Regions from separate parts of the Furfurilactobacillus rossiae genome, predicted to be linked through region 3. Evidence: predicted binding sites of a transcription regulator. Region 3 holds the regulator's gene; each other region holds the start of a gene.
What was found. Region 3 encodes Rex, which represses fermentation and respiration genes when NADH is low (regulators of the CRP and FNR family bind a similar motif). Its sites were predicted from a motif close to TTGTGAANTANTTCACAA; they were not measured.
Positions count from the first base shown of each region.

Region 1 (11,165 bases), 850 kb from region 3:
GCAACTGGCTGTTATGGAGCAGAACAAACGGACTAGCTACTGGCTAACCAGTTTCGATTGGTACTTTGGTGATGAAAAATAGTTTGTAGAAATTACGTGCCGCATTCGTTAAGCGTGTGGCGCGTTTTTGTTTGCAGTTCAAAAAAGGTATTGTGGATTTAGTGCGGTGGATGCCGCTTACGGTTGGCAATATTGACACACTCGCCGTGGGACCGGTTCAAGCCGGAAGTGCGCCGTCTATCACCTCGCCGCCAAGCCTCGTGAAGACCGCGAGTCTTGGCGTCCGTCCGTGTTGTAAATCCGAGAGAACCATTCGGATTTACAACACCTTCACAGCTCGGTGTCAATGTTGCCGCCCTCCAGCTACTATAGACGCAAGAGGTTTACGCAACCGTTAATAAGTAACAACCGGTTAGTTGGATACAATAAGCGAAGCAATCAGAAATTGCCGATTAGCGAACATGCCTTGTCTATAATTCAATTGAATCGTGAGGTAACATCATACTGATCGAATCCGGTTTGTTCAACAGATTATTGAACCGTTAACTCAAAAATAAAAAATAACGCCTGAAATTGAGGAATGGTCATAAACTAACACTCAATTTCAGGCGTTTATTTAGTTGAAAAATGGTCTCATTATTTCTTTCGATTAAACTCTGTAAAGCCATTGTCTTTGGCTGTTTCGATTGTTTTAACCAACGTGGGCATAAAGCCGTCGCCCAGTTCGTTTTCGAGGGAATCAAGGATTTCCTTTTCATGTTCACGAAAATCGGTAACTAACTTTTCACCTTTTGAGGTTGGCGCCAGAAAATGACGACGATCTTTAGCATCGGTTTCTGAACGAATGTACTTCTTTTTCATCAATCCAGTGATTGCTTGAGAAACGGCCGATTCAGAGACGTTAACACGGTCTGACAAATCAGTCAGGTTCGTTTTAATATCAGTTACAATCGCCACTAAAACACCTAATTCACTGTTGTTTAAATCATATTTAGCTGCATATGCACTGAAACGTTGGTACAAAATACGAAAATCACGAATGACAACAGTTTCAAATTGAAAGAAAGTGTCGTTGTTGTCTAGTTCACTCATGATATGTTTCCTCCCATTGCCGGAATCAGTAACCCACTTAAAGTTTTAATGACTTTATTATATCAGGTTATCGCCGTCATGACAGGCTTTTTAGAACTTATTTGATTAACTTTCTATACCAAGTGATTTTTATCCAGAATTTAGGCCAATTTGAGGAAGATTTGTGGGACTGATTTTAAATAATTAGCACCAAGAAAAGGTTAATGACGGTCATCCTTTTCAACAATAAATAGCGTAAATGTATGATTGTTAAATAAATCAACTAAGATGGTGTCAGCACTTATTCAAATATTCACAAACTGTTGGCATTCCAACATAAAAACCAAGTATATGATGCTAGGATAAACTTGAAAACTGATGAGGAGGCGAGTCAAATGCGTGATGAAGAGCCGACACTACACTTTTATGGGGGACCATATATTGCCTTAGTGCCAACACTGATCTTCATTTTATTAAGCGGTGTATTTACGATTGTTTTTCATTATTATTCCTTGAAAGCGCTTACTATATCTGCAGTAATCGGTCTTGTGATTGTTTTCTTTATGGCTAGGAATCGCAAACAGTATTGGAACACCATTGTTAGCGGCCTGGCACGATTTGGAAATGCGAAATTAATTTTTGTCTTTTTAATTATCGGAGTTTTTACAAAATTATTGTTAGTTGGAAAGGTTGGCCAAGGATTTGTATGGCTGAGTTTAATGTTGGGACTTCATGGTGCGGCCTTCACAATATTGGCATTTATAGGAACGGCCGTTTTCGCCTTAGGATCAGGAGTTCCATTTGCAGCATTGTTTGCAGCACTTTCTATCTTTTATGTACCAGGTATCTTAGTGGGATCAAATCCAGCAATTCTTGCAGGTGCCATTATTGGCGGTGTTTATTGTGGGGATGCACTATCACCAAGCTCCCAACTAACTAATGCAACATTGGGTTTGGAAACAAATTCTACCACAGGTGAACCTGCTGATTTAGTTAAAACATTGCAGCAACGAATTCCTTGGATTGCTGGCGCTGCACTTATCACAGTCATTCTACTCGGCATTTTTGGTGGTCAAGGAGGCACGCCCCATTCATCAGCTGCGCTGGCTAAGTTTTCTGACCCTCGTGGTCTATGGATGCTGATTCCAATTATTGTGGTTGTTCTGATTTGTATTCGCACTAAAGAAATTTTGACTGGTCTTACTTGGGGCGTTGTAGTGGGAACTGTTGTTGGGTTGATGACGAATTTGTTTCAATTTAAGGACGTTATTAGCATTGATCCACATAATCCAACGTTGCTTGCAGGCATTTTATTCGATGGTGTGTACAGTATGGTTGATATCTCTTTACTGACAATATTTCTTTATGGACTTATTGCAATTATGCACGCCAGTGGTGTGGTTGATTTGATTTGTGAGCGGATTACAAGTCATAGGTTTGTTCGTACGGCTCGTGGGGCTGAACTAACAATTGCTGCTGGTATTGGACTCGTCAATATTTTGCTCAGTGGTTGCGACTTGCCAGGAATTTTGCTGTTTGGCGAAATGTCTGACCATATAGGGCACGCCGCTCACATTTCACCAGAACGAAGAACATATTTGATTATCACAGTTGCAACCTCATTCACCGGTATTATTCCAATTAATAGTGTGTACGTGATGGGCGTGATTAGTGTAGCAACCCAAATGCACACCAAATTCCCATTCTTACCAGTACCCACTCCAACTGCAATCTTTGGTGCCACATTCTTTAGTTTGATATTAACGATATTGTGGCTGTGCTGGGTACTATTTGGATGGGGTCGAACCATGGAGCCAGAGGTGCAAACAACAAACGCAAAGGTCAATTCAGAAAACATTTCTGCTGTGTAGATAAGTGAGAAATGGTGGTATTGAAGAATATGGAAGATATAAGAGCTTTGCAATCAAATCAATTATTTAGAAGCTTTGATTTTACGGCATTCAGAACGCTATTGGCAAATATCCCTTTGCAAAAGGAAACTTATAACAAGGACGAAATAATAGTTGAAGAAGGAGCAGAAGTACAACGCGTCGGTTTTGTTTTAAAAGGTGCTTTGCGTGTTACTAACTACACGGCAGAAGGTCTTGAACTCAATAATTCATATTTTTTTGGATCGGAAATGTTTTCGGAATATCTAGTGTTTTCTCATGCAAGATCCTTTGTTTACACCTTAGTCTGTGCTGAAAATTCAGAAGTTGTATGGATGAATGCAAATCAATTTCGCACCTTGGTGCATCAGAACGCGAATCTCTCGCAAGCAATGATCTATTACATGTCATGTCGAGGTTATCGTGATCAACTGCTTTTAAGGTGTATCGGGTACAAAACAATTCGTGAACGATTGGCCTTCTGGCTACTTGGCATTCATCAACGTGATGGTGATAGTGTTCCAATCCCATTTTCACAGCAGATTCTTGCCGATATTTTGCATGTCAGTCGAAGTAGTTTAAATCACGAGTTAAAACAACTCTCGGAGGAACGTATTTTAACCTATGAGGATCAACATTTGCATATTATAAATCGGGATGCATTAAGTGAATTGCTATAAAGAGGAGATGGCATGAATGAGTGATGAAGAATATGACCTAATTATTGTTGGTGGTGGTCCTGGCGGAATGACGGCCGCCATTTATGCCGGGCGTGCAGAATTAAAAACGTTATTGATTGAAAAAGGTAGTTTTGGGGGACAGATCACAGATAGCCTAGATGTTGAAAACTTTCCAGGTAGTCCACATCTGTCAGGCCAAGCATTAATGGATCGATTTAAGGAACATGTTACACAGTCCGATTCAGTTAGTTTGCTAACTACTCGCGTTAGTGGCGTTGAAGCTGCCGCAAATCATAGACAAATTGTTCATACTCGACGGCGAGGCGATTATACTGCACGAGCAGTAATTCTCGATGTGGGCGCCAAACCACGTCAACTAGGAATTCCAGGCGAAGCTGAGTTTTCAGGCAATGGTGTTTCCTATTGTGCGACTTGTGACGCTGAATTTTTTAAGAATCAACATGTATTTGTCCTCGGTGCTGGAAATCAAGCTATTGAAAATGCAATTTTGCTAACTAAATATGCATCGAAGGTATCTGTAGCCGTTATGCACGATGAAGGTATTTTAGATTGTAATGAGGTTGATCGCCGTGAAGCTATGGCAAATAACAAGATTGAGTTTATTTGGAATTCAACACTGGCATCCATTAATGGTGAAGATTCCGTTACTAGTGTCACGGTTCGTAACATTTTGACTGGTCAGGAACATGACGTAGATGCAACCGGCGTATTCTCGTTTGTTGGTATGGTTCCACAAACAGACTTTTTGCCTGATACTTTGGCCAGAGATGTGCACGGCTATATTAAAGTAAATCGTAATCAAGCTACAAATGTGGCAGGAGTATATGCCGTTGGTGACTGTACGGATACACCACTTCGACAAGTTGTTACTGCTTCCGGTAATGGTGCAGTTGCTGAGGTCAACGTTGAACGATACTTGAAGGAGACCGCACAACTGGAGAAGATTATGGGCGACACTAGTGGCAATGAAGCCGTAATGTTCTACTCGCCATACGATGATGAATCTGTCAAACGTTTGGAGCATATCGAGGCGCTGTTAACGCCACGCTATAAAGTTAATCTTGATGACATAACATCGCAAGCATTGCTCTATCATCAACTAAATATTGGTTCGGATTTTGCAGTTGCACTGTATCAGCAGGGACACCTCAAGCAAGTCGTGGATTTAACACAGGGTTCAGCAGAGAGCAAACTTAGTCCAGTCCGTCAGTAAAAATACAATTAATGAAACTAAGAATATAAAAAAGGAGTGTATGAATTATGGGCCAGCCTTTAGTATTTCCAATGGGAACAGTCATTTATAAACCAGATAAGGCATGGAACGGATATACAGTCGTACCAACAATTAACGACGGGATTTTGATGTTCGACATGAACGGTAATGAGATTCGCCGTTGGAACTTTCAAGGTATGCCACCAAAGCTATTACCAGGTGGTCACCTCATGGGAAATTCAGGAATGCGTTATCCAGAGAATGGTATGCAAGATGGCGTTAATTTAGTTCAAATTGACTACGATGGTAAGGTTGAATGGCAATTTGATCACTTTGAAAAAATTGATGATCCAGGTCATGATCATCGCTGGATGGCACGTCAACACCACGATTATCAACGTGAAGGCGCCAGCGTTTACTATTCTCCGAACGATCATCCGGCAATTGATCATGGTAAGACATTGATTTTAGCTCATCGGACAATTCATAATCCTGCAATATCCGATAAAAAATTGTTGGACGATATTGTGTACGAAGTAGATTGGGATGGCAATATTATTTGGAGCTGGAGCTGTTCTGATCACTTCAATGAATTTGGATTTGATGAAGCAGCGAAAAATATCTTGTCTCGTAATCCCAACATGCGTGAGCCAGATGGTGGCGTTGGTGACTTCATGCACACTAATTGTGCCAGCTATTTAGGGCCTAACAAATGGTATGACCAGGGTGATGAGCGATTCAAGCCAAACAACATCATCATGGATTCACGTGAATCCAACATTTTGTACATTGTGGATCATGATACTGGACATATTGTATGGAAGTTGGGCCCAGATTATACACACGATCCGAAAGCAGCAGCAATTGGTCAAATTATTGGTCAACATGGATTGCACATGATTCCCAAAGGGTTACCTGGTGAAGGGGACCTTCTACTGTTTGACAACGGTGGTTGGGCCGGATACGGTGTTCCGAACCCTGGCAGTAAAGATGGTTCAAAGAATGCATTGCGTGATTACAGCCGGGTACTGGAAATTAATCCAGTTACGATGAAACTTGTTTGGAGTGTGACGCCAGAGAACATGGGTGCTGTAATGCCCGTGGACAGTAGCAAGTTTTATAGTCCCTATGTGTCTGATGTTCAACGTTTGCCAAACGGCAATACAATGATTGATGAGGGGGCCGACGGGCGGATTCTTGAAATCACCAAGGACTACGAGGTTGTTTGGGAATGGATTTCACCTTACTTCACTCATAACGATGATGGACCTCGGAATAACATGATTTACAGGGCTTACCGTTATCCTTACAGCTATGTACCACAAGAGCCAAAACCAAATGAAGTGCCAATTGAGGCGGTCGATAATACGACATTTAGATTGCCAAATGCTGGCAAAAAGGGTGCGAAGACGGTGGTGGATGTCGACGGCACGCTACCATACTATCCCGATGTGGCTCTTTGTGTGGCAACTATTGATGAGTCAAATGAAATGCAGGCTAAGAAAAAAACCGTTCACCTATTTGATGTTGATCGAAAGGTCTTTGAAGAAATCAATCAGGATGGTTTCAATTCCGAAGTACTGAACGGAAAGAGTGATAAGCCACAACTCGTTATGTTTGGTGCTGAACGATGTCCGCATTGCAAAAAGGTTCATCCACTCTTAGAAAAGGCCTTTAAGGAAGACTTTCCAGGCGAATTTAAGGTTTATTATACTAATGTCGATAAGAATCCGAGCCTGACGGAGTCCATGAGAATTACTGGTACACTTGTCGTTGCTGTCTTTCAAAATGGCAAGGAGATCGAACGGTTCCGCGGAGAACTGGACTATGATGGAATTTGTGACTTTCTTGATGAGGCTTTGACTGCAAAGGCCTAGAATAGTACAAAAAATGACTTTGAGTTTCGAGAAATGTAAATATCGGTTTAGAGATGACACTGTTATTTTGATGGTGCCATCTCTATTGTTTTAACTAGCAATTTACATGTTAGTGAAACATAGCCACCGCCTAGCGTAACGGAAACTAAAGCACACTTCAAAAAGTGCATCACCTCACATTATCAAACGTAATCACCATCTTTACACTTGACTATAATCTAGTCGACAGGTTACGCTACTCCTGATCGATTTGCAGATGATAGTGATGTGATCGATGATTAACCGCCGTTTGAAATGGCCGCCCGCTACGCTTTACCGCCATGAATTGTAGTGAGAATGGTCGATTGAATTCGTGTTCTACAACACAATGACGATAAAAACGAATTGCCCTTGATAAAGAAAGGAAGCAAAATTTTGGCTAATCAAATTAAACATACAAAAGTTGTTCTTGTTGGTGACGGGGCTGTTGGCTCCTCATATGCATTTGCAATGATGCAACAGCAAGTTGCCGATGAATTAGTAATTGTTGATATTCAACAAGATCACATCAAAGGGGATGCCCTTGACTTAGAAGACGTTCAGCCTTTTACGTCACCGTTGGATGTCCATGCTGGCAGTTATGCCGATGCTGGTGATGCCGACTTAGTTGTCATTACTGCCGGTGTTCCGCGTAAACCGGGTGAAACGCGCTTAGACCTTGTTAACAAGAACATGAAGATCTTGGAATCCATTGTGACACCGGTCGTTGACAGTGGTTTCAAGGGGACCTTCATTGTGTCTGCTAACCCTGTTGATGTGTTGACCGCCGCTACACAACGTTTGTCAGGATTCCCGAAGAACCGAGTTATCGGGACTGGGACGTCCTTGGATAGCAGTCGTTGGCAAGTTGCTTTGGCTCACAAACTGAATGTCGATTTGCGCAGTGTTAATGCGGATATTCTTGGTGAACATGGAGATAGCGAATTTGCTGCCTATTCTGCTGCGACAGTTGACGGCCAGCCATTGTTGGATGTTGCCAAGAAGGCGGGCGTTTCACAGGCTGAACTTGAACAGCTGGAACAAGAAACGCGAACCAAGGGTGGTAGTATTATCAAACTAAAGGGAGCCACATTCTATGGTGTCGCTACCAGTTTGATGACATTGAGCCGGGCAGTATTACACAATGAAAATATTGTGTTACCTGTTGGTGCACCAGTTGATGGGCAATACGGATTGTCCGATATGTACATTGGCACACCGGCATTGATCAACGAAAATGGAATTGCCAAAGTTCTCGAAGTACCGTTGACTGATGAAGAGCAGGCCAAAATGGTCGCTTCAGCCAAACAGTTGAAACAAGTGCTTGATGATGCAATGAACTAAAAATGATTTCAATGAAACGTCGCCGTAGTTGGTGACGTTTTTTGCTTGCAAGATGAAGTTTGTCGAAAAAAGTTTTGTAAACACCATATTCGTTTTGACTTTCACAATAACTGCGAGCCAATGCAAATGAGTGAAAACAAGTGTTTACAGTAATTGTGAAGCACTCAACAGCAAGCTATTAATGTTTTTAATGGCAACCGCTTCGTTTGACTATAATTAGTTACGCTTAGTAGACTTAGAAGCGTTAAGTGAATGAGGTCACAAACTGGATTAAACGTTCCACCGACCTCGCTTTTTATTTGTTTATGTTTGTTACTAAATACACAAAGAACTGGAGGCACATTTTGATGTCAGATTATCGTGTTGAAGAAGATACCATTGGGCCAGTTAAGATTCCTAGCGAAGCACTATGGGGACCACAAACCGAACGGAGTCGCAACAACTTCCCAACAGGGCAATTCATGCCAATTGCAATTATTCGCGCCCTGTTACAGATCAAAAAAGCTGCTGCCGAAGCCAATCAGGAATTGGATCAAATTAGTGCAGAAAAAGGTCAACTCATCATTCGCGCCATCGATGAGCTACTGAGCTTGAGCGACGAAGACTTACGTAAGGACTTTCCACTTCGTGTTTATCAGACAGGTTCTGGTACGCAAACGAACATGAATACAAACGAAGTCGTGGCCCACGAAGCTGCTAAGCTGGATGACTCAATTGAAATCCTTCCTAACGATGACGTGAACCATGGTCAGAGTTCAAACGACATTTTCCCAACGGCGATGAACATCACTGCTAGTGTTGCCGTTAAAGAATTGGAAGAATCTGCACAACACTTGATCGCCGAGTTGAAGGTTAAGCAGGACAAGTACTGGCGGACAGTTAAGATCGGCCGGACTCACTTGCAAGACGCAACGCCATTGACGTTTGGGCAAGAAATCAGTGGTTGGGTCAGCATGTTGGAACATGACCTTGGCTACTTGAAGAGTTTAGATGGCACATTGCTTGAATTAGCGATGGGTGGTACCGCGGTTGGTACTGGTTTAAACGCTGCGCCTGGTTTCGCCGATGACATTGCTGCCCGGATGAGCAAAGTCTACGGACCTGCTTTCACGGCTAAGACAAACAAGTTCTATGGCTTGGCTGCACACTCCAACCTTGACGTTGTCCACGGTGCAATGAAGACCTTGGCTGCTGATCTGATGAAGATTGCTAATGACGTGCGTTTCTTAGCAAGTGGCCCACGTGCTGGCTACGCCGAGTTGAACATTCCTGCTAACGAACCTGGCTCATCAATCATGCCTGGTAAGGTTAACCCAACCCAGGCTGAAGCGATTACGATGGCCGCCGTTCGGGTAATGGGTAACGATGTCGTTGTGACCATGGCTTCTTCACAGGGTAACTTCGAAATGAACGTGTACAAACCAGTACTGATCGACGCTTTCCTTGAATCAGCTGAATTGTTACGTGGCACGATGACCGGCTTTGCTGACAAGATGATCCATGGTTTGACAGTTAACGAAGAACGCATGGAAGAATTGGTCGACAATTCATTGATGACGGTTACGGCTTTGTCACCACACATTGGGTACCATGACAGTGCCAAAATTGCTCAGCAAGCTGATCAAGACGGAACCACATTACGTGTTGCTGCCTTGAAGTCTGGCAAAGTTACTGCTGAACAGTTCGACGAATGGGTTAATCCATTGAAGATGACGAACATCGACCGTAAGTAAACGACAGTCGGGTTTCGCGTCTGAACAAAGCACTATTAGTATTAAAAAAACATTTCTTGATTAACAATGCGTTGCACAACTCCTGAAGACTAGATGTCAGGGGTTGTCTGCGCGTTTAGGGATATACAAATATCCATGTTGGTTAGGTTGGCGCTGACATCGCAAGATGCACGCACCTTAGAATGTGAAGAAACGGCCTTCGTCGATTAAGCGTCGGCGGGGACACGAGAGGGATAAAACATGAAGCTTGAAAACGTTAAGTACAAAAATTTTCTGTGGCCAGTGTTAGTTGGACTGATCATTTGGTTCCTTGCGCCAATTCGGCCAGACGCTGTTAGTTTAGCAGCTTGGCATATGCTTGCCATCTTCGTTGGGACGATCATTGCTTGTATCACTCAGCCAATCGCAATTGGTGGGGTTGCTTTAATCGGGGTTACACTGACAGTCCTGCTGGGCATCGTGCCAATGAAGGATGCCACAACGGCCTTTGGTAACAACACGGTTTGGTTGATCGCGATGGCTTACTTCTTGTCACGCGGGTTCATCAAGACTGGTTTTGGTCGGCGGGTAGCGCTGATCTTCGTGCGTTTGTTTGGTAAACGGACGTTAGGTTTGGCTTACTCGCTAGTCGGTGTTGACTTGGTTACTGCCCCCGCAACACCAAGTAACACGGCCCGTGCCGGTGGGATTATCTTCCCAATTATCGAATCACTAGCAACAACGTTTGGCTCTCATCCTAAAGATGGGACTGAACGTAAGATTGGTTCGTTCCTTGTTTATACCGAATTCCAAGGGGACATCATTACTTCAGCAATGTTCCTGACTGCGATGGCACCAAACTTGGTTGCCGTTGCAATGGCTGGTAAAGCTGGCGTTCACATTACGTGGATCAGCTGGTTCATCGCCGCTCTGGTGCCTGGGATTATTAGTTTGATTTGTGTGCCATACATTATTTACAAGTTATATCCACCAGAGGTTAAGGAAACGCCAAACGCCAAGGACTGGGCTGACAAAGAATTAGCTGACATGGGACCAATGAGCACGCCTGAAAAGATCATGATGAGCGTCTTCTTGATTGCCTTGCTGCTTTGGATCGCTTCAAGTTTCATCGGTTTGGATGCAACCTTGGTTGCCTTTATCGCAGTTTCACTGTTGTTACTGACGGGTGTGTTATCCGTTCAGGACATCCTGAAGGAAACAGGTGCTTGGAACACATTGATTTGGTTCTCTATCCTGATTTTCATGGCAAACGAACTGACTCAATTAGGTTTAATTAAATGGTTATCTTCATCAATCGGCACGGCGCTGCATGGTGTTAG
Region 1 is NZ_CP040586.1:196,681-207,845, forward strand. It holds gene LROSL1_RS01000 (aldo/keto reductase) at 1-82, shown strand, start outside; gene LROSL1_RS01005 (MarR family winged helix-turn-helix transcriptional regulator) at 637-1,092, opposite strand; gene LROSL1_RS01010 (Na+/H+ antiporter NhaC family protein) at 1,467-2,942, shown strand; gene LROSL1_RS01015 (Crp/Fnr family transcriptional regulator) at 2,972-3,640, shown strand; gene LROSL1_RS01020 (NAD(P)/FAD-dependent oxidoreductase) at 3,657-4,874, shown strand; gene LROSL1_RS01025 (aryl-sulfate sulfotransferase) at 4,922-6,751, shown strand; gene LROSL1_RS01030 (L-lactate dehydrogenase) at 7,166-8,113, shown strand; gene LROSL1_RS01035 (class II fumarate hydratase) at 8,461-9,846, shown strand; gene LROSL1_RS01040 (anion permease) at 10,087-11,165, shown strand, end outside.
Region 1: a site for Rex is predicted at 8,423-8,440, ahead of LROSL1_RS01035 (class II fumarate hydratase). Genes of this name have one in related genera too.

Region 2 (11,165 bases), 130 kb from region 3:
CGCAAACACCCCAACGGCTCTATTAGCTGAAAACGAACCAGTAGTAAAAGCTAACAGCGACAGATCAAACGCAACAAAGCCGGATGCGTCGTTAAATAATGATTCGTTTTGCATGATGGTGAAGGGCACTTGGAAGTTTGGATTAGGCTGAGCAAATGCGCTGACTGCCGAAGCGTCGGTTGGGGTCACAATCGCACATAGCGCAATTGCTAACGCTAGTGGCAGAAAAGGAAACAGTAAGTGGAGTGCACTACCAACGATAATCACGGTGGCAATGACAAGCATGATGGACAGCGAAAAAATGTTGATGGCGCCGCGGCCAATCCAGTAACGAGAGGCCGATTGCGCTTCGTTATAGAGCAAAGGAGCCACGATGAAAAATAAAAATAAATTGGGATTAAAAATATAGTGATGATACAGCGGCAGCAGTGCCAATAAAATTCCCACCACGATAAAGATGATGGGGAGCGGCACGCGGTTGAGATGATGGTGCATGATCACAGCGGCTACGACTGCAATTAAAATGATGAGAAGAAAGAATGTATTCTCCATATCAAGGCTCCGTTTCGTTAAATTCTGTATACGACAATCATGGACGAAATTAATGATCGACGCAAACAAAAATGTCTTCAAAACGGCCTGGCGTGTTGTTGAATATCCTCGACAGTTACTAGCAAAATTTGTGACAAGAATGATTGAAGATCAACAACAGGAATACAGGCGTAAAAAATGCAGTAAAAATAGTTTTATGTTATAAATACAATAAGCTAAAGCAATGAAATATAGGAGGCATAACATGACATTTAAACCAAAACGCATTTTAGTTCCGACAGATGGCTCAGAAAACGCACAGTTAGCCCTGCGTAAGGCAGTTGATATTGCTAAAGCAGCTGGTGCAGACATTCTATTGCTGCAGGTTGTTGCGCCGCTGTATGCGGCTCCTGAATACGCAATGGCGGGGATGTCAGAAGGAATGCTGACGCAGGCCAAAAAATATGTTGGAGAACTAGCGCAAAAGATGCAAGCAGAAACTGGCTTTGACCGTATTTCGGTCTTTGCAATGCAGGACGCGCCAAAGCCAACAATTGCCAAGACTTTTCCAGAGCATCATGACATCGACTTAATTGTTATCGGGGCTACTGGAACAAATGCATTTGAGCGAGCAATTCTTGGGTCAACAACAGGGTATGTAGTGCGCAATGCGGACGTAGATGTGCTAGTTGTCAAAGAGGATGAAACTGAATAGGTTTAGAATTGACAACAAAAACGACGTACCTGATATTCAGGACGTCGTTTTTGTTTGAACTTAATTTGTTACTCCACAATTATGATAATTATTAAGACAATTTAGTAGGATCATCACTTTGTGTCGTTTGCATAAATACTTCCAGTGGAATGCCAAAATGCTGGTTAAGTAAAGAAATCTCACGAACGTTAAATTGAGAATGTCCGTGTAATTTGCGACTTACAGTACTTTTGTTGATTTGCAATAGATCGGCGACCTCAAGCTGTGTTATACCCCTTGATTTCAGCCATCCCGAGACTGGGAAAATTTCCATGGTTACCACGCCCCTAATAATTAAATGTTTAAACCGTTCCCTTATATGGGAATATTAACCTTAATTCTCGATGCCCGCAAGTCGAATTTCTTATTTACTGCGTATTCACGTCAATAAATTGATAAAATGAGCACTAAAGGAGCTGACTTGCAACATGGAAACAAAACCAACTGATATTCAAACGTGGTTACACCTTTCGCGAAAGCAAAAGGGTCTCACTGGCAAGGAAGTGTTGCGACAACTGGAGGAGCGTTACAACTTTCGAATTAGTAAATCAGCTTTTTATCGTTATGAAGATCCTGATACTAGCCTTAAGTCGATTCCACTTTTGCTGATAGTTGCCTTATGTGACATTTACGATCGAGACTTTGAGGAGCCGTTTAAAATTGTTCGTAAACAAATTTCGATAGACTAATAATGGCCGCCGCAGGGTGGTGCTTTTTATTTCAGTAGCTTAACGGCTGTTACATTATTGCAACGGTCGTTATTTTTAGTTAGAGACTTAGAAAACGACAATGAAAAATGAGAATTTAAAAAAGTCGTCATTTTTATGCGCTAAGACGTTGACGTCACCTGTCAGTACTGTATAATTAACTAAGTAAATTTGCCCCATGGTCAAATTGGTTAAGACGTCGCCCTCTCAAGGCGGAGTTCTGGGTTCGATCCCCAGTGGGGTGATTTAAAGTCACCCGGGCGCTTGCTTGGCAGATTTACGACTTTAATAATGGATTATTGGGTATTAGCCAAATTGGTAAGGCACCGGACTCTGAATCCGTAATGTACTGGTTCGAATCCAGTATACCCAATTATTGCGTTCACAAGAACGCCGGTATCAAAGGAGTTCTAAGCCTTCTTTTCAGGACCGTGTACAATTCGTGCACACGGTTGAAGGTTTAGAACTCCTTTTTGTTTTCAACTAACATGTGTCGCGTATTCGGATTGTCACTAATGATTTTCAATCAAGTCCGGCCAGACATGAGACACATCGAATCTTAAAAAATGACCGGGTGATTTTATCAATTACTACATTGCAAGCTCGTTTGCTAACATCCAAACGGTCCGTGAAGTTGCGAATCGTTTGGACCAATCTGGATATCAAAATATGTATGATTGGTCCACTAGCAAAGTAACTGATCTTGAAGATTTGAAAAAAATTGCGATTCGTGAGAAAGCGGCCGTAATGAACTGCGATGTGTTTATCATGATTTATCCAGCCGGGAAGAGTTCGAACACGGAACTTGGGTTAGCGCTGGCTGCAAATAGAAAGATATTCATTTATGCAACGAATCATGATATTTTAGATGTTGCAAAACGAGTAGCTTTTACCAACTACCAGAAGTTACGGTAGTTTTCGGCAACGTTACTGAGCTTACATCATTGGTTCTGCACGACAATATTGAATGATGCTGTTAGATTACTTGTTAGATGTAATATTATTGAATGCTAAATTTTAAAAAAAAGTCGGCCATTTTCTGGTCGGCTTGTTTTCTGCTTAACTAATTACAGTTGACCACTGAGGTGCTGATGCTGCTGGTTCAAGCTATGACGCCACAAATGGTGAATCGCACGTAGCGCCCATCCCAGCACCATCAGCAACCAACCAATCGTACCAAGGTGAATCGCAAATTGAATGTGGACGGGCGATAGAAGTAAAGCATCAAGACCAGCTAATAAGCCCCACAAAAAGAAGAAGACACCGGCACCAAACGGAATTTGGTAGACAAGTTTTAAAGCCATCGTTTTCAACATGATAATCCTCCATTTCATGATTAATAGTCAGCAGATTAGGCGATTAGAAAATAAAGAATAACGACGATTCCTAAGATAATTCGGTACCAACCAAACGGTTTGAAGCTGTTTGTTTTGACATAATCGAGCAACGCTTTGATCGCAATATAGGCGGTGACAAAGGATACGACAACGCCAGTTAACAAAATTAGACCTTCCTCGCCAGCGAGCGTGCCACCATGCATGAAAAATTTAAGCAGTTTGAGCAGTGTGGCGCCAAACATGGTTGGAATGGCGAGAAAGAAGGAAAACTCAGTGGATGCCAAGCGTGAGGCACCGAGAAAAATACCGCCAAGAATCGTTGCGCCAGAACGTGAGGTTCCGGGAACAAGAGATAAGAGTTGAAAACAGCCAATTAGAAAGGCAATACGATAGGAAATTTGCGGGACTGTTGAAATGGTGGGCGTCAGTGTGGCATTGTGGTTTTCCACGAGGATAAACAAAATGCCGTACAGAATTAGCGTGATGGCGACAACAACCCAGTTCATTAAGTGAGCGTCCATCCAATCGTTGAGTAATAGGCCAACGACTACGGATGGGAGAACGGCAAAGATGACTTTTCCCCAAATTTGCCAAGTGGCTTGTCGTTCAGCCAATGTTTTACGAGGCGAAAAGGGGTTCAACTTATGGAAATAGATGATCACAACGGCAAGAATTGCGCCAAGTTGAATGGTGACGTTGAACATATTAATAAATGCGGTGGACTGATGTAACTTAATAAACTGGTCGGCTAGGATAAGGTGACCGGTTGAACTGACTGGCAAAAATTCGGTAATGCCTTCAATAATGCCTAAAAGAGCTGCTTTGATGATATCTAACACGTTTGTTTCCCCGCTTTTTGTAATTAGTTGATTGGTGGGTAATGGATGATGCTAATCAACTTTTAGCCACAGTATAACGGAGCAATGTAATGACTTAATGTCGGGTTCATATTGACTATGTAAACGTTTGGTAAAAGTCGGGATAACACAGTAGGCCACAAAAAAAGTTTGCCGTTTTAAATTGGCAAACTTTTTTGTGTTTTTATATTCAACTTTTTGAGATGCTGTTTTTATGCAGTGAGGATTTGACAAAATTCAACAATCTCACCATTAGGTTCCTGGATATTAAAGTATTTAATTCCGTGGTCCCAGAAGGGCAATGATTGAACTTCGTGGTCAATCATTGTGAAACCAGCATCTTTAGCAGCAATGAAGGCTTCGTCCGCATTGCTAGTATTTAAGGAAATATGATTGATTGCACCGGGTTTCATTGGCGTTTCATCAGCAGTCCAGGTTTCAATGGTGAGGTGGTTAAGTGTCATGAAGGCAACTTGACCGTCGCCATTCTTGAATTGGCCCCGTTTGGTAAAACCGAGTGATTCCCAAAAGGCAATGGATTTAGATAAATCTGTCGTTGGAATACCCACGTGTTGAACGTCGTCGATAAAATTTGTAATTTTCATAATGAAATCCTTTCAAGTTTGAGTGATTTTTGGTTAAGCATTCGTTTGTTTCGAAGGGGATGGTGTGGCGTTTTCTGCATGACCAACATCCAACGCTTGATGCTTTAAGTTGGGGAACACAACACGGTCCGCAATTCCCGTGATGCCGCCTTGAAAGACGAAGGCAAACAGGGTGCCAATCCCAAAATTAGTGAAGTCACGGGTGATGGCAAACGCAATGATGGCCATGATGGTCGGTGGAATGTAAGAAGCCCACATTGCTAGGTTGGCGTTACCACGACAGTATTTAAAGCGAAGAATTTGCATTAAATCATCGGCTGGATGCAAAACGAGGTTGACGCGTTGGTAAATTGAAATTGCGATGGCGATGAGTGCGACGCCGAGAAAATTTAAAATAACGTAAAAGCTAATCATCCAAATGCCATGAGCCTGTGGGAGACCAGCAAACAATTGTGGATAAACACCGTTAAAGAAATCCGCAAATAGTTGAATCAGGGCCGAGAAGGGCACCATAAAGATCAAGTTACCGAGAGCCCGACGCCATTCCCATTTGCCAACCAAAATAGCGTTTAAGACGGTGGTTAGCATCCCAAAGATAAGAAATGCCCAGAACAGGTTCCAGTGAATGGCAGTCCCTAAATTGGCTTCAGCAGCTGTCCAATACGCGGAACCAAGAAAAGATGGGTGAATCTTTGACGACGTGACCAGAGTTAAGACATTTCCCGCCGAGTTAATTACCAATGAAAGAATGAAGAGGCCGATTGAAGATCCCATGGAAATGGAACGACCATTGTTTGATTGTGTCGTCATGTTGAAAACTCCTCACTTAATATAAGACCGAAGAAAAACGCGTTATGCTTGTAGTTCTCGTAATGCTAATGCAAAGTTACCTAGTGTTGCTGAGCCGTTATGTTTAATGGCAGGCATGGCGATGTAATCGTCAAGATTACCAACATTAACGTAGTCGTTTAGAAGTTCACTAAACTGTTGGCGAACCTTCTTTAAAAATGGCTCACTGACTACGCCGCCTCCGAAAATGATTTTGCCAGGTCTCATAATTAGTGTGACCTGCAATGCTGCTTGGGCAACGTAATATGCCATGATGTCCCAGACATGGTCAGTTAATGGGACTTCCTTGCCAGGTTTGCCAGTCCGAGCTTCAAACGTTGGCCCAGCAACTAAACCTTCAAGACAGTCACCGTGAAATGGGCAAATACCGTTGAAATCGAGGTCATCAGGATGACGTTTGAGACGCACATGGCCCATTTCTGGATGACCCATTTCGCCAAGAAAGTCGCCATCAATAATGGCGCCAGCGCCAACACCGGTCCCAATGGTGTAGTAAACCAACGAGTTGATTCGTTCATTGGTTAGCGTTGACATAACGTACTCACCGTATGCCGAACCATTAACATCGGTTGTCCAAAACATGGGAATATCAAATGCTTCTTTTAATGTGCCAATGAAGTCTGTATCTGCCCAGTTTGGCTTGGGTGTATTTGTAATGTAACCGTATTTAGGATCGTTACGGCGTAGTTCAATTGGGCCAAATGAGGCCACCGATAGTGCTTTAATATCGAATTGACGAAAGTAGTCAATTGTTTTTTGGAGGGTTTCCGCCGGCGTGGTCGTGGGGAAACTAACAATATCCTTTGTTCGGTAATTTTCGTCGCCAACGGCACAAACAAATTTAGTACCGCCTGCTTCAACGCTGCCTAATAACATAGTGATGCTTCCTTTCTGATACTCAGTAAATGTAGTTGAGATAAAAATGTAGCTGATTAATTTAAAACTTGTAAGCGATTACAATGTCTAATCATAGCCACACACCAAAAAGAGAACAATCTTTATTTGAGGATATTGTTAACTTAATCACTAACCATGTTGATTGTTATACTCCCGTTGTGATGGGCTTTTAAAGGGGGTAAAGGAAATCAATTAGGTGGCTGTGAAAGCTGGTGGACGGTCAAAGTACCGAGACAAACGTTTGTCTTTGAAAGGCGAAAAATTAGTATGAAAATGGTTGATCGTTTTCATGTAACTTGTTTAAAAACGCCGTAGACAAACGTTTGTTTTAAAAGCAGGAAAGGTGAGCTAAATACTGAAATAATAGGCCTGAAGCTGGTTAAGGCACCGCCTGGACATGATCGACAATTGAGGCCAATTCGGCTTAATTTGCTGTAAAAGTGGGTTGTTTCATCCCCGGTAAATTTTTACAATAGCGAATGTTATGAAATTCACATACAAATCAGAAACGGGGTTTATGAAATGAAGGCACTTGTTCTTGAAGGCTTAAAAGATATGAATGTGCGTGATATCGACGCACCTAAGGTTCCGGCCAATGAAGTAAAAATCCAAATGAAATATGCAGGTATCTGTGGCACGGATACGCACCTTTATCAAGGCCTACCAGGTTCAGCTCAGGCAACACCACCAATTGTTTTAGGTCACGAAAACTCAGGTCAAGTGGTCGAAGTTGGTGCCGACGTCACGACAATTAAAGTTGGCGATCGGGTGACCATTGACCCGAATATTTACTGTGGTCATTGTCGTTACTGCCGTGAAGGTCGTCCACAATTGTGTGAGAACTTGTCGGCCGTTGGTGTAACACGGAATGGTGGACTTGCAGAATTTGTTACTGCACCAGAATCTGTCGTTTACCCAATTCCTGACGAACTCTCTTTTAAGGCTGCCGCTTTAACCGAACCAGTTAGTTGCGCCGTGCATGGGGTGAAATTACTAGATTTAGATCCTGCACAACATGTGTTAATTATTGGTGATGGTTTTATCGCGCAACTCTTTACAGCGATGATTAAGTCATTGGGTGTGACACATGTTGATGTTAGTGGTCACAATGATCAAAAACGTGACCTGATGAAACGTTTGGGTGCTGAGAACGTTTATAACAACGGGACTGAAACTGTTCCTTCCGGTTATGACGTGGTCGTTGAAGTTGTTGGTGCACCAGCGACTCAAGCTGCTGCAGTAGATGCTGCAGGCAAGGGCGGTCAGGTCTTGATGTTTGGGGTTGCTAACCCAGATCAAACATTTGCACTGAACTCTTACGACATTTTCCAAAAAGAACTGACGATTAAGGGTTCTTTCATCAACCCATATGCCTTTGAAGACTCATTGGCATTCTTGGCAGGTCATCAGGAATTGGTTGAATCATTAATTTCAGATGAATTAACCTTTGATCAAGTTGCTGATTTCCTTGGCGGCAAGTTTGATCACAAAGTCAACAAGGCCATCGTTAACGTTAGCGAAAGTGTCAAATAGTTAAGTAATATTTTTACAGAATTAAATCTTTGTTGTATGCAAAAAAAGCACGTGTTACCTCACTCAAGAGTGAGGAGAACGCGTGCTTTTACTTACTACAGGACCTATTTAATTAGTGATGATCCGAATCTGTGTTTAAGATTAATTGCATTTCTACAAATGGATACTGACCACCATTTGTGGCTTGCCAGTGACGTTTTACTGGCATAAAGCCTAAGTTACGATAGCATGTTTGGGCGCGAATATTGAATTCAGCAACATCAAAAATAACAGTTTCTGGATGATAGTGTGTGTTAACAAAAGCTAAAATTAATTGGACAAATTGTTGACCTTTTCCTTGGTCCGTCAATGATGGTTTCATTCCGAGACCAACTTCAACGATTGATGGTTGATCAGTTGGCTCTACCATGAAAAAACCAGTTAACTGTCCTTCTGCAACTACCTGAAAGTAGTGATTCGCCCGTAATTTAGGGGAAAGTATCTCTTCGTAGTCTTCGGGGTCTGACGACATATCGTAAAAGTTGTATATGCCGTCATAATGCCAAGTATTCGCAATTAGCTCAGCGTTATTTTGAGTCAATGGGGCAATTGTGGTCATGGTCTATAGCGTCCTTCTGTTGGCTGTTGAGTACTAAAAATTTTGGTGCAGCGTGACTGGTAAGCGTTGGGTCGTAATTGGTGCAGTCGGGGTCGCAATTCGATTAAGCAAAGTTGTCACAGCGGCGTGACCAATCGCGTATGTCGACTGTTGGACGGCAACCAGGTCGACATCGAGGTAATCAAACCAGCTGAGGTAGTCAAATGTGCCTAATTTAAAGGCGTCTAGCTTTCCCTGTTGCTTGAGCAATTTCATGACTTGGCTGAGGATAACACTGTCGGCAACTATCAGACTATCGATTTTTTCCTGTTGTAGGAGTTCGTTGAGCGCTTTAGCGGTGGCAGCGGGCGTATAGTCCGTTTGACGGGTGAGGTTACGTTTGGCTGGCAAACCGTTGTCTGTGAGCGCTTGTTGGTAGCCGTTGAGACGTTCGATTGCTGAAAAAGCGACCTGACTACCAATAAAACCAATCCGTTTGCTACCGGCATCAATCAAGCGTTGGGTCAGATCACGGGCAGCTGCCGGATTATCCGTCAACACGGCGTCATAGTGATGAATGCTGTCTGCGTTGGGCACCCGGTCCACGAAAACAGTGGGCGTGGTTTGCGTTAATTTATCGTAATTATCAATCCCACCAGTACTGGCAATAATTAAGCCGTCGACCATCTGACCAGTCAGTGCATTTAAAAAACGCGTTTCTTTAGCGGCTTGTTCGTCCGTGTTAAACAACACCATGCGTTTGCCGGACAAAGCTAGTTCATCACCGATACCACGAAGAAGTTCAGTGAAGTAAGGATTAAGAATGTTGCTGACAATGATGCCAATTGTGTCTGTTTGTTGGTTACGAATACTTTGCGCTAACGTGTTTGGCTGAAAGTTCATGTCTTCTGCAATTTGATGAATTCGTGCCCGCGTGGCAGGTGTCACGCGAGGACTATCCCTCAGAGCGCGAGAAACCGTCGACGGTGCCATCCCGACGCGTTTAGCAACATCTGCTAACGTTACGTGTTTTGCCATGTTAACTTCCTCCATTTGCAACATCAAGTGCCTATCATTGTGAATGATTAAACTAATTTTAGCATATCCATTTACTTGTAATAAGACGAATTAGTGGCGGAATAACAACTGCCATTCCAGCCACAGCCATAGGCCAAACAAGACCAGTATGTAAAGGGCGCACGCCCAGAAAGCAACGATAATAAAAGTGTTGATAACAAACATTCGGACAACCAACAACCCTAAGGCCAGAACAGAGGCAATGACCAACCGTCGTTGAATGGCGTCGAGGTGCTGACGAAGCTCTTGTTGAGACAAACTGACCAATCCTTCCTCTTTTCTTGCATTTTACACGCTGAACACGTTAGGGTGGTAGGTAACATCAATTAATTAATGAATTTAGGCAAGTAAATTTTTAAAACTAGAGAAAAAGGGTGAATAACCGTGTTCTTATCGATGAGCCACTTAAACAAGACATACTCCGGTAATAAGGTTGCCGTTGAAGATTTCAACCTGGAAATTGAAAAAGGCGAGTTTATCTGTTTTATCGGGACCTCTGGCTCCGGCAAAACAACGACCATGCGAATGATCAACCGGATGCTGAACCAAACTTCTGGCACAATCCAAATTGAGGGTCAGGACATTTCCAAGATGAATCCGGTCCAATTGCGACGCCGAATTGGCTATGTGATTCAAAATATTGGTTTGTTACCGCATATGACGATTCGTGACAACATCACGTTGGTGCCTCGCTTATTGAAGTGGTCTGAGGACAAACGTAATCAACGGGCTAAGGAAATGATCGAGATGGTGGAACTACCAGACAGCTTCCTAGATCGTTATCCAGCCGAATTATCTGGTGGGCAGCAACAAAGAATTGGTGTGGCCCGTGCATTAGCGGCTGATCAAGACATTATTCTAATGGATGAAGCCTTCAGCGCACTGGACCCCGTAACGCGTGAAATGTTACAGGACCTTGTAAAAAATCTGCAGCAAAAGTCTGGTAAGACCTTTGTGTTTGTTACGCATGACATGGACGAGGCGTTGAAGTTAGCAACGCGCATTGTTGTGATGTCTCACGGGAAAATGGTTCAAGTGGCAACGCCGGAAGAAATCTTGCGTCACCCAGCTAATGATTTCGTTGAAGAATTGATTGGTCGTGACCGGCTTATTCAGGCTAAGCCGAGTATCACCACTGTTGGACAGGTGATGTTAAAAACGCCGGTTGCGATGGTTTCATCGGCCACTTTGGTGCAGGCATTGAAACTAATGCATGATCGGCGAGTTGATACGCTACTGGTGACGGATAAAGAGAATCATTTGCGTGGCTTCGTTGATATTGAGACCCTAAATGACAACTACTCACCAACCAAACAGTTGGGGGATATTTTTAACGAACGCATTTTCTATGTAAATGAGAATGCGGTAATTCGTGATACCGTGGATCGTATCTTGAAGCACGGTTATAAAAACGTGCCAGTTGTGGACGACGATGGCAAGC
Region 2 is NZ_CP040586.1:1,978,518-1,989,682, reverse strand. It holds gene LROSL1_RS09685 (cation:proton antiporter) at 1-552, opposite strand, end outside; gene LROSL1_RS09680 (universal stress protein) at 797-1,246, shown strand; gene LROSL1_RS09675 (helix-turn-helix domain-containing protein) at 1,338-1,559, opposite strand; gene LROSL1_RS09670 (hypothetical protein) at 1,714-1,974, shown strand; tRNA gene LROSL1_RS09665 (tRNA-Glu) at 2,165-2,237, shown strand; tRNA gene LROSL1_RS09660 (tRNA-Gln) at 2,293-2,365, shown strand; gene LROSL1_RS09655 (hypothetical protein) at 2,662-2,907, shown strand; gene LROSL1_RS09650 (hypothetical protein) at 3,060-3,308, opposite strand; gene LROSL1_RS09645 (undecaprenyl-diphosphate phosphatase) at 3,344-4,168, opposite strand; gene LROSL1_RS09640 (VOC family protein) at 4,399-4,791, opposite strand; gene LROSL1_RS09635 (hypothetical protein) at 4,825-5,601, opposite strand; gene scrK (fructokinase ScrK) at 5,644-6,516, opposite strand; gene LROSL1_RS09625 (zinc-dependent alcohol dehydrogenase family protein) at 7,060-8,070, shown strand; gene LROSL1_RS09620 (GNAT family N-acetyltransferase) at 8,183-8,668, opposite strand; gene LROSL1_RS09615 (LacI family DNA-binding transcriptional regulator) at 8,702-9,685, opposite strand; gene LROSL1_RS09610 (hypothetical protein) at 9,776-9,982, opposite strand; gene LROSL1_RS09605 (betaine/proline/choline family ABC transporter ATP-binding protein) at 10,121-11,165, shown strand, end outside.
Region 2: a site for Rex is predicted at 7,017-7,034, ahead of LROSL1_RS09625 (zinc-dependent alcohol dehydrogenase family protein). Genes of this name have one in related genera too.

Region 3 (11,165 bases):
ACATTCAGTTGGTTGGGGTGTCAAGTTTAGCTGTGTTGGCAGGCAGTGTTCAAACGGAAGGAACGTTTGTCAGTCCTATTTTTGATGCACGCAACACGCAACTGTATGCTGGTTTGTATCAAATTAAAGATGGCCAACCCGTCCCTGTTATCGCAGACCAACACACTAACATCCCGGATTGGACCGCGCAATTGAATGCAGCTGGTCATCCCGTAACGTTAATTGGTGAGTTGACGCGTTATCACGATGCTTTAGCAGATGCACTTGATGTTCCAGCTACGTTTACTGAAGGCAACGCTAATTTACCTGATGCTGGTGTGCTCGGGCAATTAGGTGCACCACTTAAAGCTATTGATGATATTGACTCTTTCGTGCCCCAATATTTACGTCTGTCGCCTGCTGAAGCTCAGTGGGCAGCAGCTCATCCAGGAGAAGACCACAAAAATTATGTTGAAGAAGTATAAGCAGGCATTTCAAAAATGGTACCGGCGTCACTTTGCCAGTGAGGTTCGGCAACAGCAGGCTGAAGATCTGGACATCAAGAATCATCGGTTGATGATTCGCGATACTCAGTACTTTTTGGGTCGGGCACAATTTCCAGATGTTCCGGAAATTGTAGGCGTTGAACGAGCAGTTTATGATGGCAAGACACCTTGGGATGCACAAGCGTTTGCAAACGAGCTTAAACGAAAACAGGATCGGCTATACTTGGTAATTCGTAAGAATGATCAGTTGATTGCATTTGCTGGGTGTTCGTTTGATATCCAGCGGAAGGATGCGCATATCACAAATATTGCCGTATTACCAGATTGGCAGGGTGATGGGCTTGGCGAATTCTTAATGCGTGCCTTGATTCGAAAGGCGCGACATATGGGGATGCGCCAGGTTACCTTGGAGGTTCGGATCAGTAATAAGCGGGCGCAAAATTTGTATCATAAGCTTGGTTTCCGTCAAACGGGAATTAAACGAGGCTATTATTTCGGCGATCATGAAGATGCCGTTGATATGATGGTTCCTTTAATCAAGGCCACAACAAGTGAGACCAATAATGGATAAACAAGTTATCTGTGAACCGTTTCATCCGTCAAGTCCGCAACGTGGAGCTGCTTTGATTGAAGCATTAGGTGAGGAAGCGTATCCAACTGGTGCGCCGTGGTCTGAACCAGTGATTGAAGAGAATATGCAGGCACCGACCAGTGTATACTGGTTAATTCGAGTAGCGGGCCAGCCTGTGGGCTTTCTTAGCGGAACCAAGGTCATCGATCAATTGGAACTAACTAATTTGGGTATCGTAGGATCATGGCAAGGTCATGGTCTTGGTAAGCAATTATTGACGACTTGGTTGAAACGATATGAAGCGGGAACAGTGGTGACCTTAGAAGTTCGGGTTCATAACGAGGCTGCGTTGGGTTTGTATGAGAGCCTCGACTTTCATAAACTGATGCGCCGTCCTGACTATTACGACCGTCCCGTCGAAGATGCCTGGATTATGCAAAAAAAGATAGAGTGATGCCGAAGCTCGGGAAGGTCCGAGCAACAACGTAAAGGTGGCAGCATGCAAGCGTGCTTTGCTTGTGGGATGACAGCTTTGGGTTGTGCACAGGGCCTTGAGCGACAGGTGCACGTTTTAAAAGAGTGATGCCTAACTTCGGTTGAATCCGAGCAATAAGAAACAACACGGGGTATTCGGTGGTTTTCCGAATGCTTTGGGTTGTAGCTTATGCACAGGATTCAGAAGTCAGGTGCACGTTTAAGAAGAGTGATGCCGAAGCTCGGGAAGGTCCGAGCCAAAAAGGAGAAAACAGTGACAGAAGCACGGGAATTGATTTTAGCCTTTGAAACAAGTTGTGATGAAACGAGTGTTGCTGTTGTAGAAAATGGCGAGCACATTTTAAGTAACTTTGTCGCAACACAGATTAAGAGTCACCAACGATTTGGTGGTGTCGTGCCGGAAGTGGCCAGTCGCCATCATATCGAGGAAATTACCATTGGCATTCGCAAGGCTTTGACAGAAGCAGATGTAACGCCTGAAGAATTAACGGCTGTTGCCGTTACCTACGGACCAGGTTTAGTCGGATCGTTACTAATTGGTGTGACTGCTGCTAAGACGTTTGCCTTCGCACATCATTTACCGTTAGTGCCCGTTAACCATATGGCGGGTCACATTTACGCGGCCCGTTACGTTGAACCCTTGACGTTTCCATCGCTCGGGTTATTAGTGTCTGGCGGTCATACGCAGATCGTGTTGATGAAGGCAGCGGGGGAATTCGAAATTATTGGCGACACTCGTGATGATGCTGCTGGTGAAGCCTTTGATAAGGTGGGCCGCGTGCTGGGAATTCCCTATCCTGCGGGTAAGGAAATTGATCGGCTAGCCCACGAAGGCCACGATACGTTTAATTTTCCACGGGCGATGATCCACGAAGCTAACTACGATTTTAGCTTTAGTGGCCTTAAGAGTGCGTTTATTAATACGGTTCATAATGCAGACCAGCGTGGCGAACAGTTGGATCGTGCAGACTTAGCTGCAAGCTTTCAGGCTAGCGTGGTGGACGTTTTGGTCACTAAGGTATTATCTGCTCTAGAACGATACCAAGTTAAACAGCTTGTGTTGGCTGGCGGTGTTGCGGCAAATCATGGTCTTCGAGACGCTTTGAAGGCCAAGATGGCACGCTTTGCACCACAAACGAAGCTTGTCGCTGCACCACTGGCATTATGTGGTGATAACGCGGCAATGATTGGGGCGGCTGCGCATATTGCTTATGCTAAAGGCGATCGTGCTGATATGAGTCTCAATGCAGATCCGAGCTTGGAGTTTCCTTGGCTAACTGGCGTTGAAGCATAAAGTGCAAATATAGGTACAACTGAAAACGGGATCACATCAATGCGGCTAATGGCCGGTTAGATGTGATCCCGTTTTCAATTGCATATTTAAAGTCACTGTAGGTGGTGATCATTATTATAGGCTTCCAACGCCTCACCAGCTGCTGCCCACTTTTCTGACAGGCTGTCGCTTTGAGCATCTAGATTGTCCAACTGATGTTGCAGGTCCGTTAACTTGCCGATGTCACTGGCATTTTCAGGCGCCTGCATCGCCCCAGTAATTGTATGACTTTGTTGGTCAAGGTCGTCAATTTGTGCTTCCAACTCATCGACAGCGCGTTGCAACTTTCTTTGCTCGCGTTGTTCAGCTTTATTAGCGGCATAATTTGATACACTGGCAGTTGCTGAGCCATTAGATTCAGTCTCATGATGCTCGACATCAACAGACGCTGACCGCTTAGCGAGTTCGGCCTGATAATCATCGTAATCGCCTTCAAACCACTGTGTACCTGAGGCAGACAATTCAACGATTTCTGTGGCGACTTGGTTGATGAAATAACGGTCATGAGAAACGAATAAAACGGTTCCCATGAAATTGTTAAGCGCTTCTTCCAGTACTTCTCGTGAATCGATATCTAAATGGTTAGTCGGTTCATCAAGAATTAAAAAGTTGTCATGATCAAGCGACAATTTAGTTAGTGACAAACGGGCACGTTCGCCGCCGCTTAAATTATGAACGGGCTTAGCAACGTCATCACCAGTAAAGAGAAAACTGCCGAGTAGGGTGCGCACATCCCGTTCAGGCATAGTCGGATGCTCGTCCCATACTTCGTTTAAAACAGTTTTCTCATCATGAAGCACAGCCTGTTCCTGATCATAGTAGCCAATCGTAACACTGCCACCAATCTTAACCGTGCCCGCCAACAAGGGGAGCTGATGAAGAATTGATTTTAGGAGGGTTGATTTTCCAACCCCGTTTGGTCCGATAATGCCCACAACATGCTGTTTGACAACGTGAAAGTTTACGTTAGTTGCCAGTGGATGATCGGATTCATAGCCAATGCTGACGTTGTCGACATTGAGGACTTCCTTGCCACTTTCGCTATCAGGTGTGAAACGAATCCGGATGGATTGATCATCATCTTTAGGCGCTTCCAAACGGTCCATCTTCTCCAATTGCTTGCGCCGTGACTGAGCCCGTTTAGTGGTGGAGGCGCGAACAATGTTGCGATTGACGAAATCCTCAAGCGCATTGATTTGTGTTTGTTGTTTTTCAAACGCCCGTTGTTCGGTTTTGATTCGTTCGGCCTTTTGCGTTAAGTAGGCGGAGTAATTGCCGTGGTAGTGGGTCAGGGTGTGCTGATTCATGTCAAACACATCCTGCACCACGTGATCGAGAAAGTAACGATCATGTGAAACAATCAAGACAGCACCAGGATAACCTTTCAAGTAGTCTTCCAACCATGATAATGTTTCAATATCCAGGTGGTTAGTAGGTTCATCCAAAATGAGTAAATCGGGCTGTTGTAGCAAGTACTTTGCGAGTGCAAGTTGTGTTTTTTGACCACCCGAAAAGCTCATGACATTGCGTTGAAAAGTGGATTCATCAAAGTGAAAAGCGTGTAAAACGCCGCGAATTGAGGCTTGGTAGCCGTAACCGTTGTTTGCCTCAAAATCGTGTTGCGTTTGGTCGTAAGCATTTAGCAAACGTTTGTAAGCGTCACTTTGATGATCAGCAGTGGGATCGGCAATTTGCTGTTCCAATTCGCGCAGTTGTCGTTCTTGTTGCTGCTGGGTGGCAAAAACCGTCAGCATTTCATCCCACACAGTGTTGTCTGAATCGAGTCCGGCATCTTGTGGCAAATATCCGATGGTCATGCCTTTGGCAACCGATATCGTACCTTCGTCGGGATCATTAATACCAGCGATAATCTTAAGCAAGGTGGACTTGCCGGCGCCATTTCGACCAACCAGCCCCACGCGGCCGTGGTCTTCAATTGTCATGGAAACATGTTCAAACAATGTGTCCGCACCAAAACGGCGGGCGACCTGTTGAACCTGAAGAACTAACATATGCGTACTCCTTCATTTGAATTAGTTAAACACTATTTTAGCATGTTCGGTGCGGCGACACTATGTTGAGCTGGCAGTGAGCAGAAAACACACATTTGAAATGGTCAGAAGTGCCACAGATTGTGAAGAATGATATTTTCGTCGTTGTGATTAAGCTAACAAGACCGCCTGTTTTACCTTTTTTGAAACAGGTATAAAAGCTTCTGTAGTTGCTAGTTTTACCCCGGCATTTTACGAAATGCCCTTGCCAGTTTGTGAAATGCCCGAAGACTGGTATGAAATATGCTTCACAATAACCGTCCTTATGCTATAATTTACGTATAGTTTATTTTCACAAACAAATGTAGGATTAAAAGGAGTGAACCGCTGTGGCTGAACAACGAATTCCACGCGCGACAGCAAAAAGGCTGCCGATTTATTACCGTTACTTAAATATTTTACTGGATGCGGATAAAACGCGCGTTTCGTCCACTGAGCTGTCTGAGGCTGTTAAAGTCGATTCAGCGACGATTCGCCGTGATTTCTCTTACTTTGGCGCATTGGGCAAACGTGGTTATGGGTACGATGTGCCTAAACTGATCGAATTCTTTAAAAAGATTCTCAATCAGGATCAATTGACTAATGTCGCATTGGTCGGGGTTGGTAATCTTGGGCATGCGTTGCTCAACTTTAATTTTCATCAAAACAGTAATGTTCGAATCAGTGCTGCGTTTGATGTTAATGACAATATCGTCAACACGGTTCAAAGTGGTGTCCCGATTTATCCGTTGTCAGAAATGGGTAAACAATTGCGTGATCAACAGATCGCCATTGCAATTATTACGGTGCCAGAAAACACGGCGCAAGAGGTCACTGATGAACTGGCAAAGGCCGATGTACGTGGAATCTTGAACTTTACGCCACGACGGTTGTCTGTTCCTGATACCATTCGGGTTCAAAATGTTGATTTGACCAATGAGCTTCAAACCTTAATTTATTTTATTGATAATTATGGTGAGTTGTTAGGCGGGAACGAAAAGTCTCAGGATTAATTAGAAAACTGAATTATTGCTTCTTGAATAGGCGTTTGGGTGTTAGTCAGACAAAAATGGTTTGACTGATTCTCCAAACGCCTTTTGTGATGCGGTTTCTAAGACAGCTGACAAACTTTTTGACTAAGTTTGACCAAAACACTTGCATTCATAAACGGGCATGGTTATTATAGAGCATGTTGTTAGCACTTAACGTGTAAGAGTGCTAAAAGCATTCAATTTCAACGAAATTATTGGAGGGATTAACGTGTTAAAACCATTAGGAGATCGCGTTATTTTACAGGCTGCTGAAGAAGAAGAACAAACTGTTGGCGGCATTGTGCTTGCCAGCAACGCTCAAGAAAAGCCAACCACTGGGAAGGTTATCTCAGTTGGTGAAGGCCGCGTCTTAGACAATGGTACAAAGGTTGCACCATCTGTTAAGGAAGGCGACACCGTTATGTTTGATAAGTACGCCGGCACAGCAGTATCGTACGAGGGCAATGATTACCTCGTTCTCCATGAAAAAGACATTGTCGCAGTTGTGGACTAGTTAAAGTTTACAGTACGTTTGAACAATAAAAGAAAATCACAATAAATTACAGTTGAGGTGGAAATTCACAATGGCTAAAGATTTAAAGTTTTCTGAAGATGCCCGCAGCGCAATGCTTGCCGGTGTTGATAAATTAGCAAACACAGTTAAAACGACCCTTGGACCTAAAGGCCGCAACGTTGTTTTGGAACAAAGTTATGGTTCACCTACCATCACTAACGATGGTGTCACAATTGCCAAAGCGGTTGAATTGTCAGACCACTTTGAAAATATGGGTGCTAAGCTAGTTGCTGAAGTTGCTTCCAAGACCAACGACATCGCTGGTGATGGCACAACGACTGCTACTGTTTTAACCCAATCCATCGTTAACGAAGGGATGAAGAACGTTACCGCTGGTGCTAACCCTGTTGGTATCCGGACTGGGATTGAAAAAGCAACGTCTGCCGCTGTCGATGCTTTGCACAAGATGAGCCACGATGTTAAGACTAAGTCTGATATTGCACAAATTGCGTCAATTTCAGCCGCTGATCCAGAAGTTGGTAAGTTAATTGCTGACGCTATGGAAAAGGTTGGTAACGATGGTGTTATTACCATTGAAGAATCCAAGGGAATTGAAACAACTTCTGATGTCGTTGAAGGGATGCAGTTTGACCGTGGATACATGAGTCAATACATGGTTACTGACAATGACAAGATGGAAGCTGACTTGGACAACCCTTACATCTTGATTACAGATAAGAAGATTGCCAACATTCAAGACATTTTGCCATTGTTGCAATCTGTTGTTGAACAAGGCCGTGCATTACTTATCATTGCTGATGATATTACTGGTGAAGCTTTACCAACGCTTGTTTTGAACAAGATGCGTGGGACATTCAATGTTGTTGCTGTTAAGGCACCTGGTTTTGGTGACCGTCGTAAGGCACAACTTGAAGATATTGCTGCTTTGACAGGTGGTACTGTTATCACTGATGACCTTGGTCTGAACCTGAAGGACACAACTGTTGATCAGTTGGGTCAAGCTGGTAAGATCACGATCACTAAGGACAACACAACCATTGTTGAAGGTGCTGGCGACAAGGCTGCTGTTGACGAACGTGTTGCAAACATCAAGTCTGAATTAGAAGCAACAACTTCTGACTTCGACAAGGAAAAGTTGCAAGAACGTTTGGCTAAGTTATCAGGCGGTGTTGCACGGATTAACGTCGGTGCTGCTACTGAAACCGAATTGAAAGAACGCCGTTACCGGATTGAAGATGCCTTGAACGCAACGCGTGCCGCTGTTGAAGAAGGCTTTGTATCAGGTGGTGGTACTGCATTGGTTAACGCTATCGGTGCTGTGGCCGACCTGAAAGAAGAAGGAGACGTCCAAACGGGTGTTAACATCGTTCGTCGTGCCCTTGAAGAACCTGTTCGTCAAATCGCCGAAAACGCAGGCCGTGAAGGTTCCGTTATCGTTGAAAAGTTGAAGTCACAAAAGCCAGGTATTGGTTACAATGCTGCAACTGACGAATGGGTTGACATGGTTGATGCCGGAATCGTTGACCCAACCAAAGTTACCCGTTCTGCTTTGCAAAACGCTGCCTCTGTTTCATCATTATTGTTGACGACTGAAGCCGTTGTTGCTGAAGAACCAAAGCAAGATAATGGTGGTGGCGATGCTGCTGCCGCTGCACAAGCTGCTCAAATGGGCGGTATGATGTAGCTTAATTGAACATCAATGCTGATTGTTAACAGCAAACTTAAAAGTCAGAACCTACGCGATACTTCCGTAGATTCTGACTTTTTGTTTTGCAGCAAATATTAACAATGACTGCTGTTGCACTAGCGTTGCGTCAGCCAAAGACGCCGTTTCATGGGACCGGTCTCAGCCCCGCAAACGCCGCGTGTCTTTAACCTCGACTTGGAACCGAAGTGCACGTTTCCAAGCTCATCCTACAATTCTAAGTGCATAAATATCGCTACTAAGAATTATTATCACGAAACTCTGTCTTTGGCTGACTTCACTAACCTCAGCAAGTGATTCGCACATTTAAAAGTTGCATGTTGAGATCGATAAACAAACGTAAATGGCATCAACTGTAATACTAAATATTGCAGCGACGATTGCATCGTTGAGATGCTATTTGATTAAACTGATCCAAGCCGGCGCCGGTTCCCATGAGAAAGATTGTTTGACCTTCATAGCGACGGGATCGGTTGAATCCAATTCTCCAAAAATCGAAACGAGTTGGGTTCGTTTGAACAATTGGAGTTGAATCTTCAGAAGGTCGATAACATGGTGTGCATCGTCATCGACATCCGTGAGCCAACCAACATCCAAGGATGATTCAGCATCACCAGGAAAAACGAAACTCAAGGCTTTAAATTCACCATCAACAAGTGTTGCCAATGACCAGTCAAGATAGGGCAGTTCACCATCCACGTTTCGAGCCCAATTTTCAATGCTTAGGTGAGCAGCGGGATTGTCTTGGTGAACCCGCTCATACTGTTCGCGCAATAAAGTGAGTGCACTGCGCTTCATCGTCGGTCGTTGCCAGACCTCACGTAACGTGGTCACGTTATCAGGGAGTGCAGTATCTGCTAATGGAACTTTATCGAGCAACAAATCAGGCATCCATGTTTTACGGAAGATGTGATATCCCTGTTTTTCAAAATAGGCAGTTTTTCGTGTTTGAGGTTCCCAATACATGACAATTAACGGTAACGTAATGCTTAATTCATCAAGCCGTGCTTGTTCTCTGGATACTAGACCAGAAAGAACCTCGTCGGCGGGAATTGACCGTGGACTCAACACAATGCGGATGTTTTGGTGATGAGGATGCACTTGGTTTTTCCAACTCGTGATAAAACCAAGGGGATGATCGTTTTCATCAACGGCTACAAAGGTGAAGTCGGGATTATTATTTGCAAAGTATTTGAATTGATCATCACGATCTGCCGCGGCGAATGCCACAATGTTACTCAGATCAGATGGTCTAACGTTGCGAATTGTTATTTTCATGAGGTTTTCCTTAAAGTTGAACTGAAAATTTATGTTTATTATACTGCTAATTTGTTGATGAAAACTCCACTTAGAAAAGTTTTGAAAGACACGACCCGGTTGACTTGAATCAGTCATCAAAGTGGTTATAATGTGTTGCGTGCGCTGGGTTGAAAACCATTTATCCGTTTGCTCATCAAACTTTCATATGAGCTTGGTGTTTGTGTCAATCTGGTGTAAGATGATTGAGCTTGAAAGCCGCAAGCAAGTTGTGGCTTTTTTGCCGTTTTTAGCCAACCAATTGAGTTAATTGGCTGACCGTTTAAATAAATGATAAGTCTATTTTTATAAAATAGCCGATATAATGAGTGACAGCTAGCGGTGTTCTGCCATTAGCTGTCCATTTAAAAGGAGTTTCAATATGTGGCGCTATTTGAAGCGACTATTAATTGGTAAGCCGCTAAAAACTTTAGATGAAGGCGGACAATCGCTGACTAAATTTAAGGCATTGGCCTTGCTTTCATCAGATGCACTTTCCTCAGTGGCGTATGGGACTGAACAGATTACCACGGTGTTGGTAACATTATCCGCTGCAGCAATCTGGTTCTCCCTGCCAATTGCAGGGATTGTGCTCATCTTACTGTTGGCGATTACGTTATCGTATCAACAGATTATTCATGCCTATCCTTCTGGTGGTGGGGCGTACGTGGTTGCCACTAAAAACTGGGGCCGTCCTGCTGGATTAGTTGCTGGTGGGTCATTACTGGTTGACTATATGCTAACCGTGGCAGTTTCTGTGACGTCAGGGACTGAAGCGATTACGTCGGCAATTCCAGCCTTGTACAATCATCAAGTTGGGATTTCCATTGTAATTGTGTTGTTTGTTATGGCGCTCAATCTGCGTGGGATGAGCGAGTCAGCAAATTTCCTGACCGTGCCGGTGTATTTCTTCGTCGTGATGATTCTGTTAATGATCTCTGTGGGGATTTTTAATATTGCTACAGGTCGCATTGTTTATCACGCTACGGCTGCTGTGGGGGCGCCGGTTAAAGGGATGACGGTATTACTGTTCATCAAGGCCTTTAGTTCTGGGTCATCATCGTTAACTGGTGTTGAAGCCATCAGTAATGCGGTGCCAAACTTCAAGAAACCGAAAACAAAGAATGCTGCTGGAACACTGGCTATCATGGCTACAATTTTGGCGTTCTTCTTTGGCGGCATCACGTTCATCAACTACTGGTTGGGGATTAAGCCAATGGCGACTCAAACGGTGTTATCTCAGATTGGCGTTACTGTCTTCGGTCATGGGTTACTGTATTACCTGTTCCAAACGTCCACGGCCATGATTTTGGCGGTTGCGGCCAATACTGGTTTTTCCGCCTTCCCAATCTTAGCCTTTAACTTGGCTAAGGATAAAAACTTGCCCCATGCTTACATGGACCGCGGTGATCGGTTGGGTTATTCAAACGGGATTATCACGTTAGCAGCGGGTGCCATTGCACTAATTGTGATTTTCCATGCGCAAACAACGCTATTGATTCCACTGTATGCGGTTGGTGTGTTCGTGCCGTTTGCCCTATCACAATCAGGGATGATTATTCATTGGCGGCGTGAGCGTGAAGGTTTCTGGCAAGGGAAAGCATTTATCAACTTTGTTGGTGCCTTTATCTCAGCTGCCATTGCCATCTTCCTGTTTGTTACTCGGTTTAGTAACGTTTGGCCT
Region 3 is NZ_CP040586.1:2,108,920-2,120,084, reverse strand. It holds gene tsaB (tRNA (adenosine(37)-N6)-threonylcarbamoyltransferase complex dimerization subunit type 1 TsaB) at 1-464, shown strand, start outside; gene rimI (ribosomal protein S18-alanine N-acetyltransferase) at 448-1,056, shown strand; gene rimI (ribosomal protein S18-alanine N-acetyltransferase) at 1,049-1,510, shown strand; gene tsaD (tRNA (adenosine(37)-N6)-threonylcarbamoyltransferase complex transferase subunit TsaD) at 1,805-2,845, shown strand; gene LROSL1_RS10245 (ABC-F family ATP-binding cassette domain-containing protein) at 2,938-4,896, opposite strand; gene LROSL1_RS10240 (redox-sensing transcriptional repressor Rex) at 5,265-5,927, shown strand; gene groES (co-chaperone GroES) at 6,175-6,459, shown strand; gene groL (chaperonin GroEL) at 6,530-8,164, shown strand; gene LROSL1_RS10225 (hypothetical protein) at 8,582-9,463, opposite strand; gene LROSL1_RS10220 (APC family permease) at 9,864-11,165, shown strand, end outside.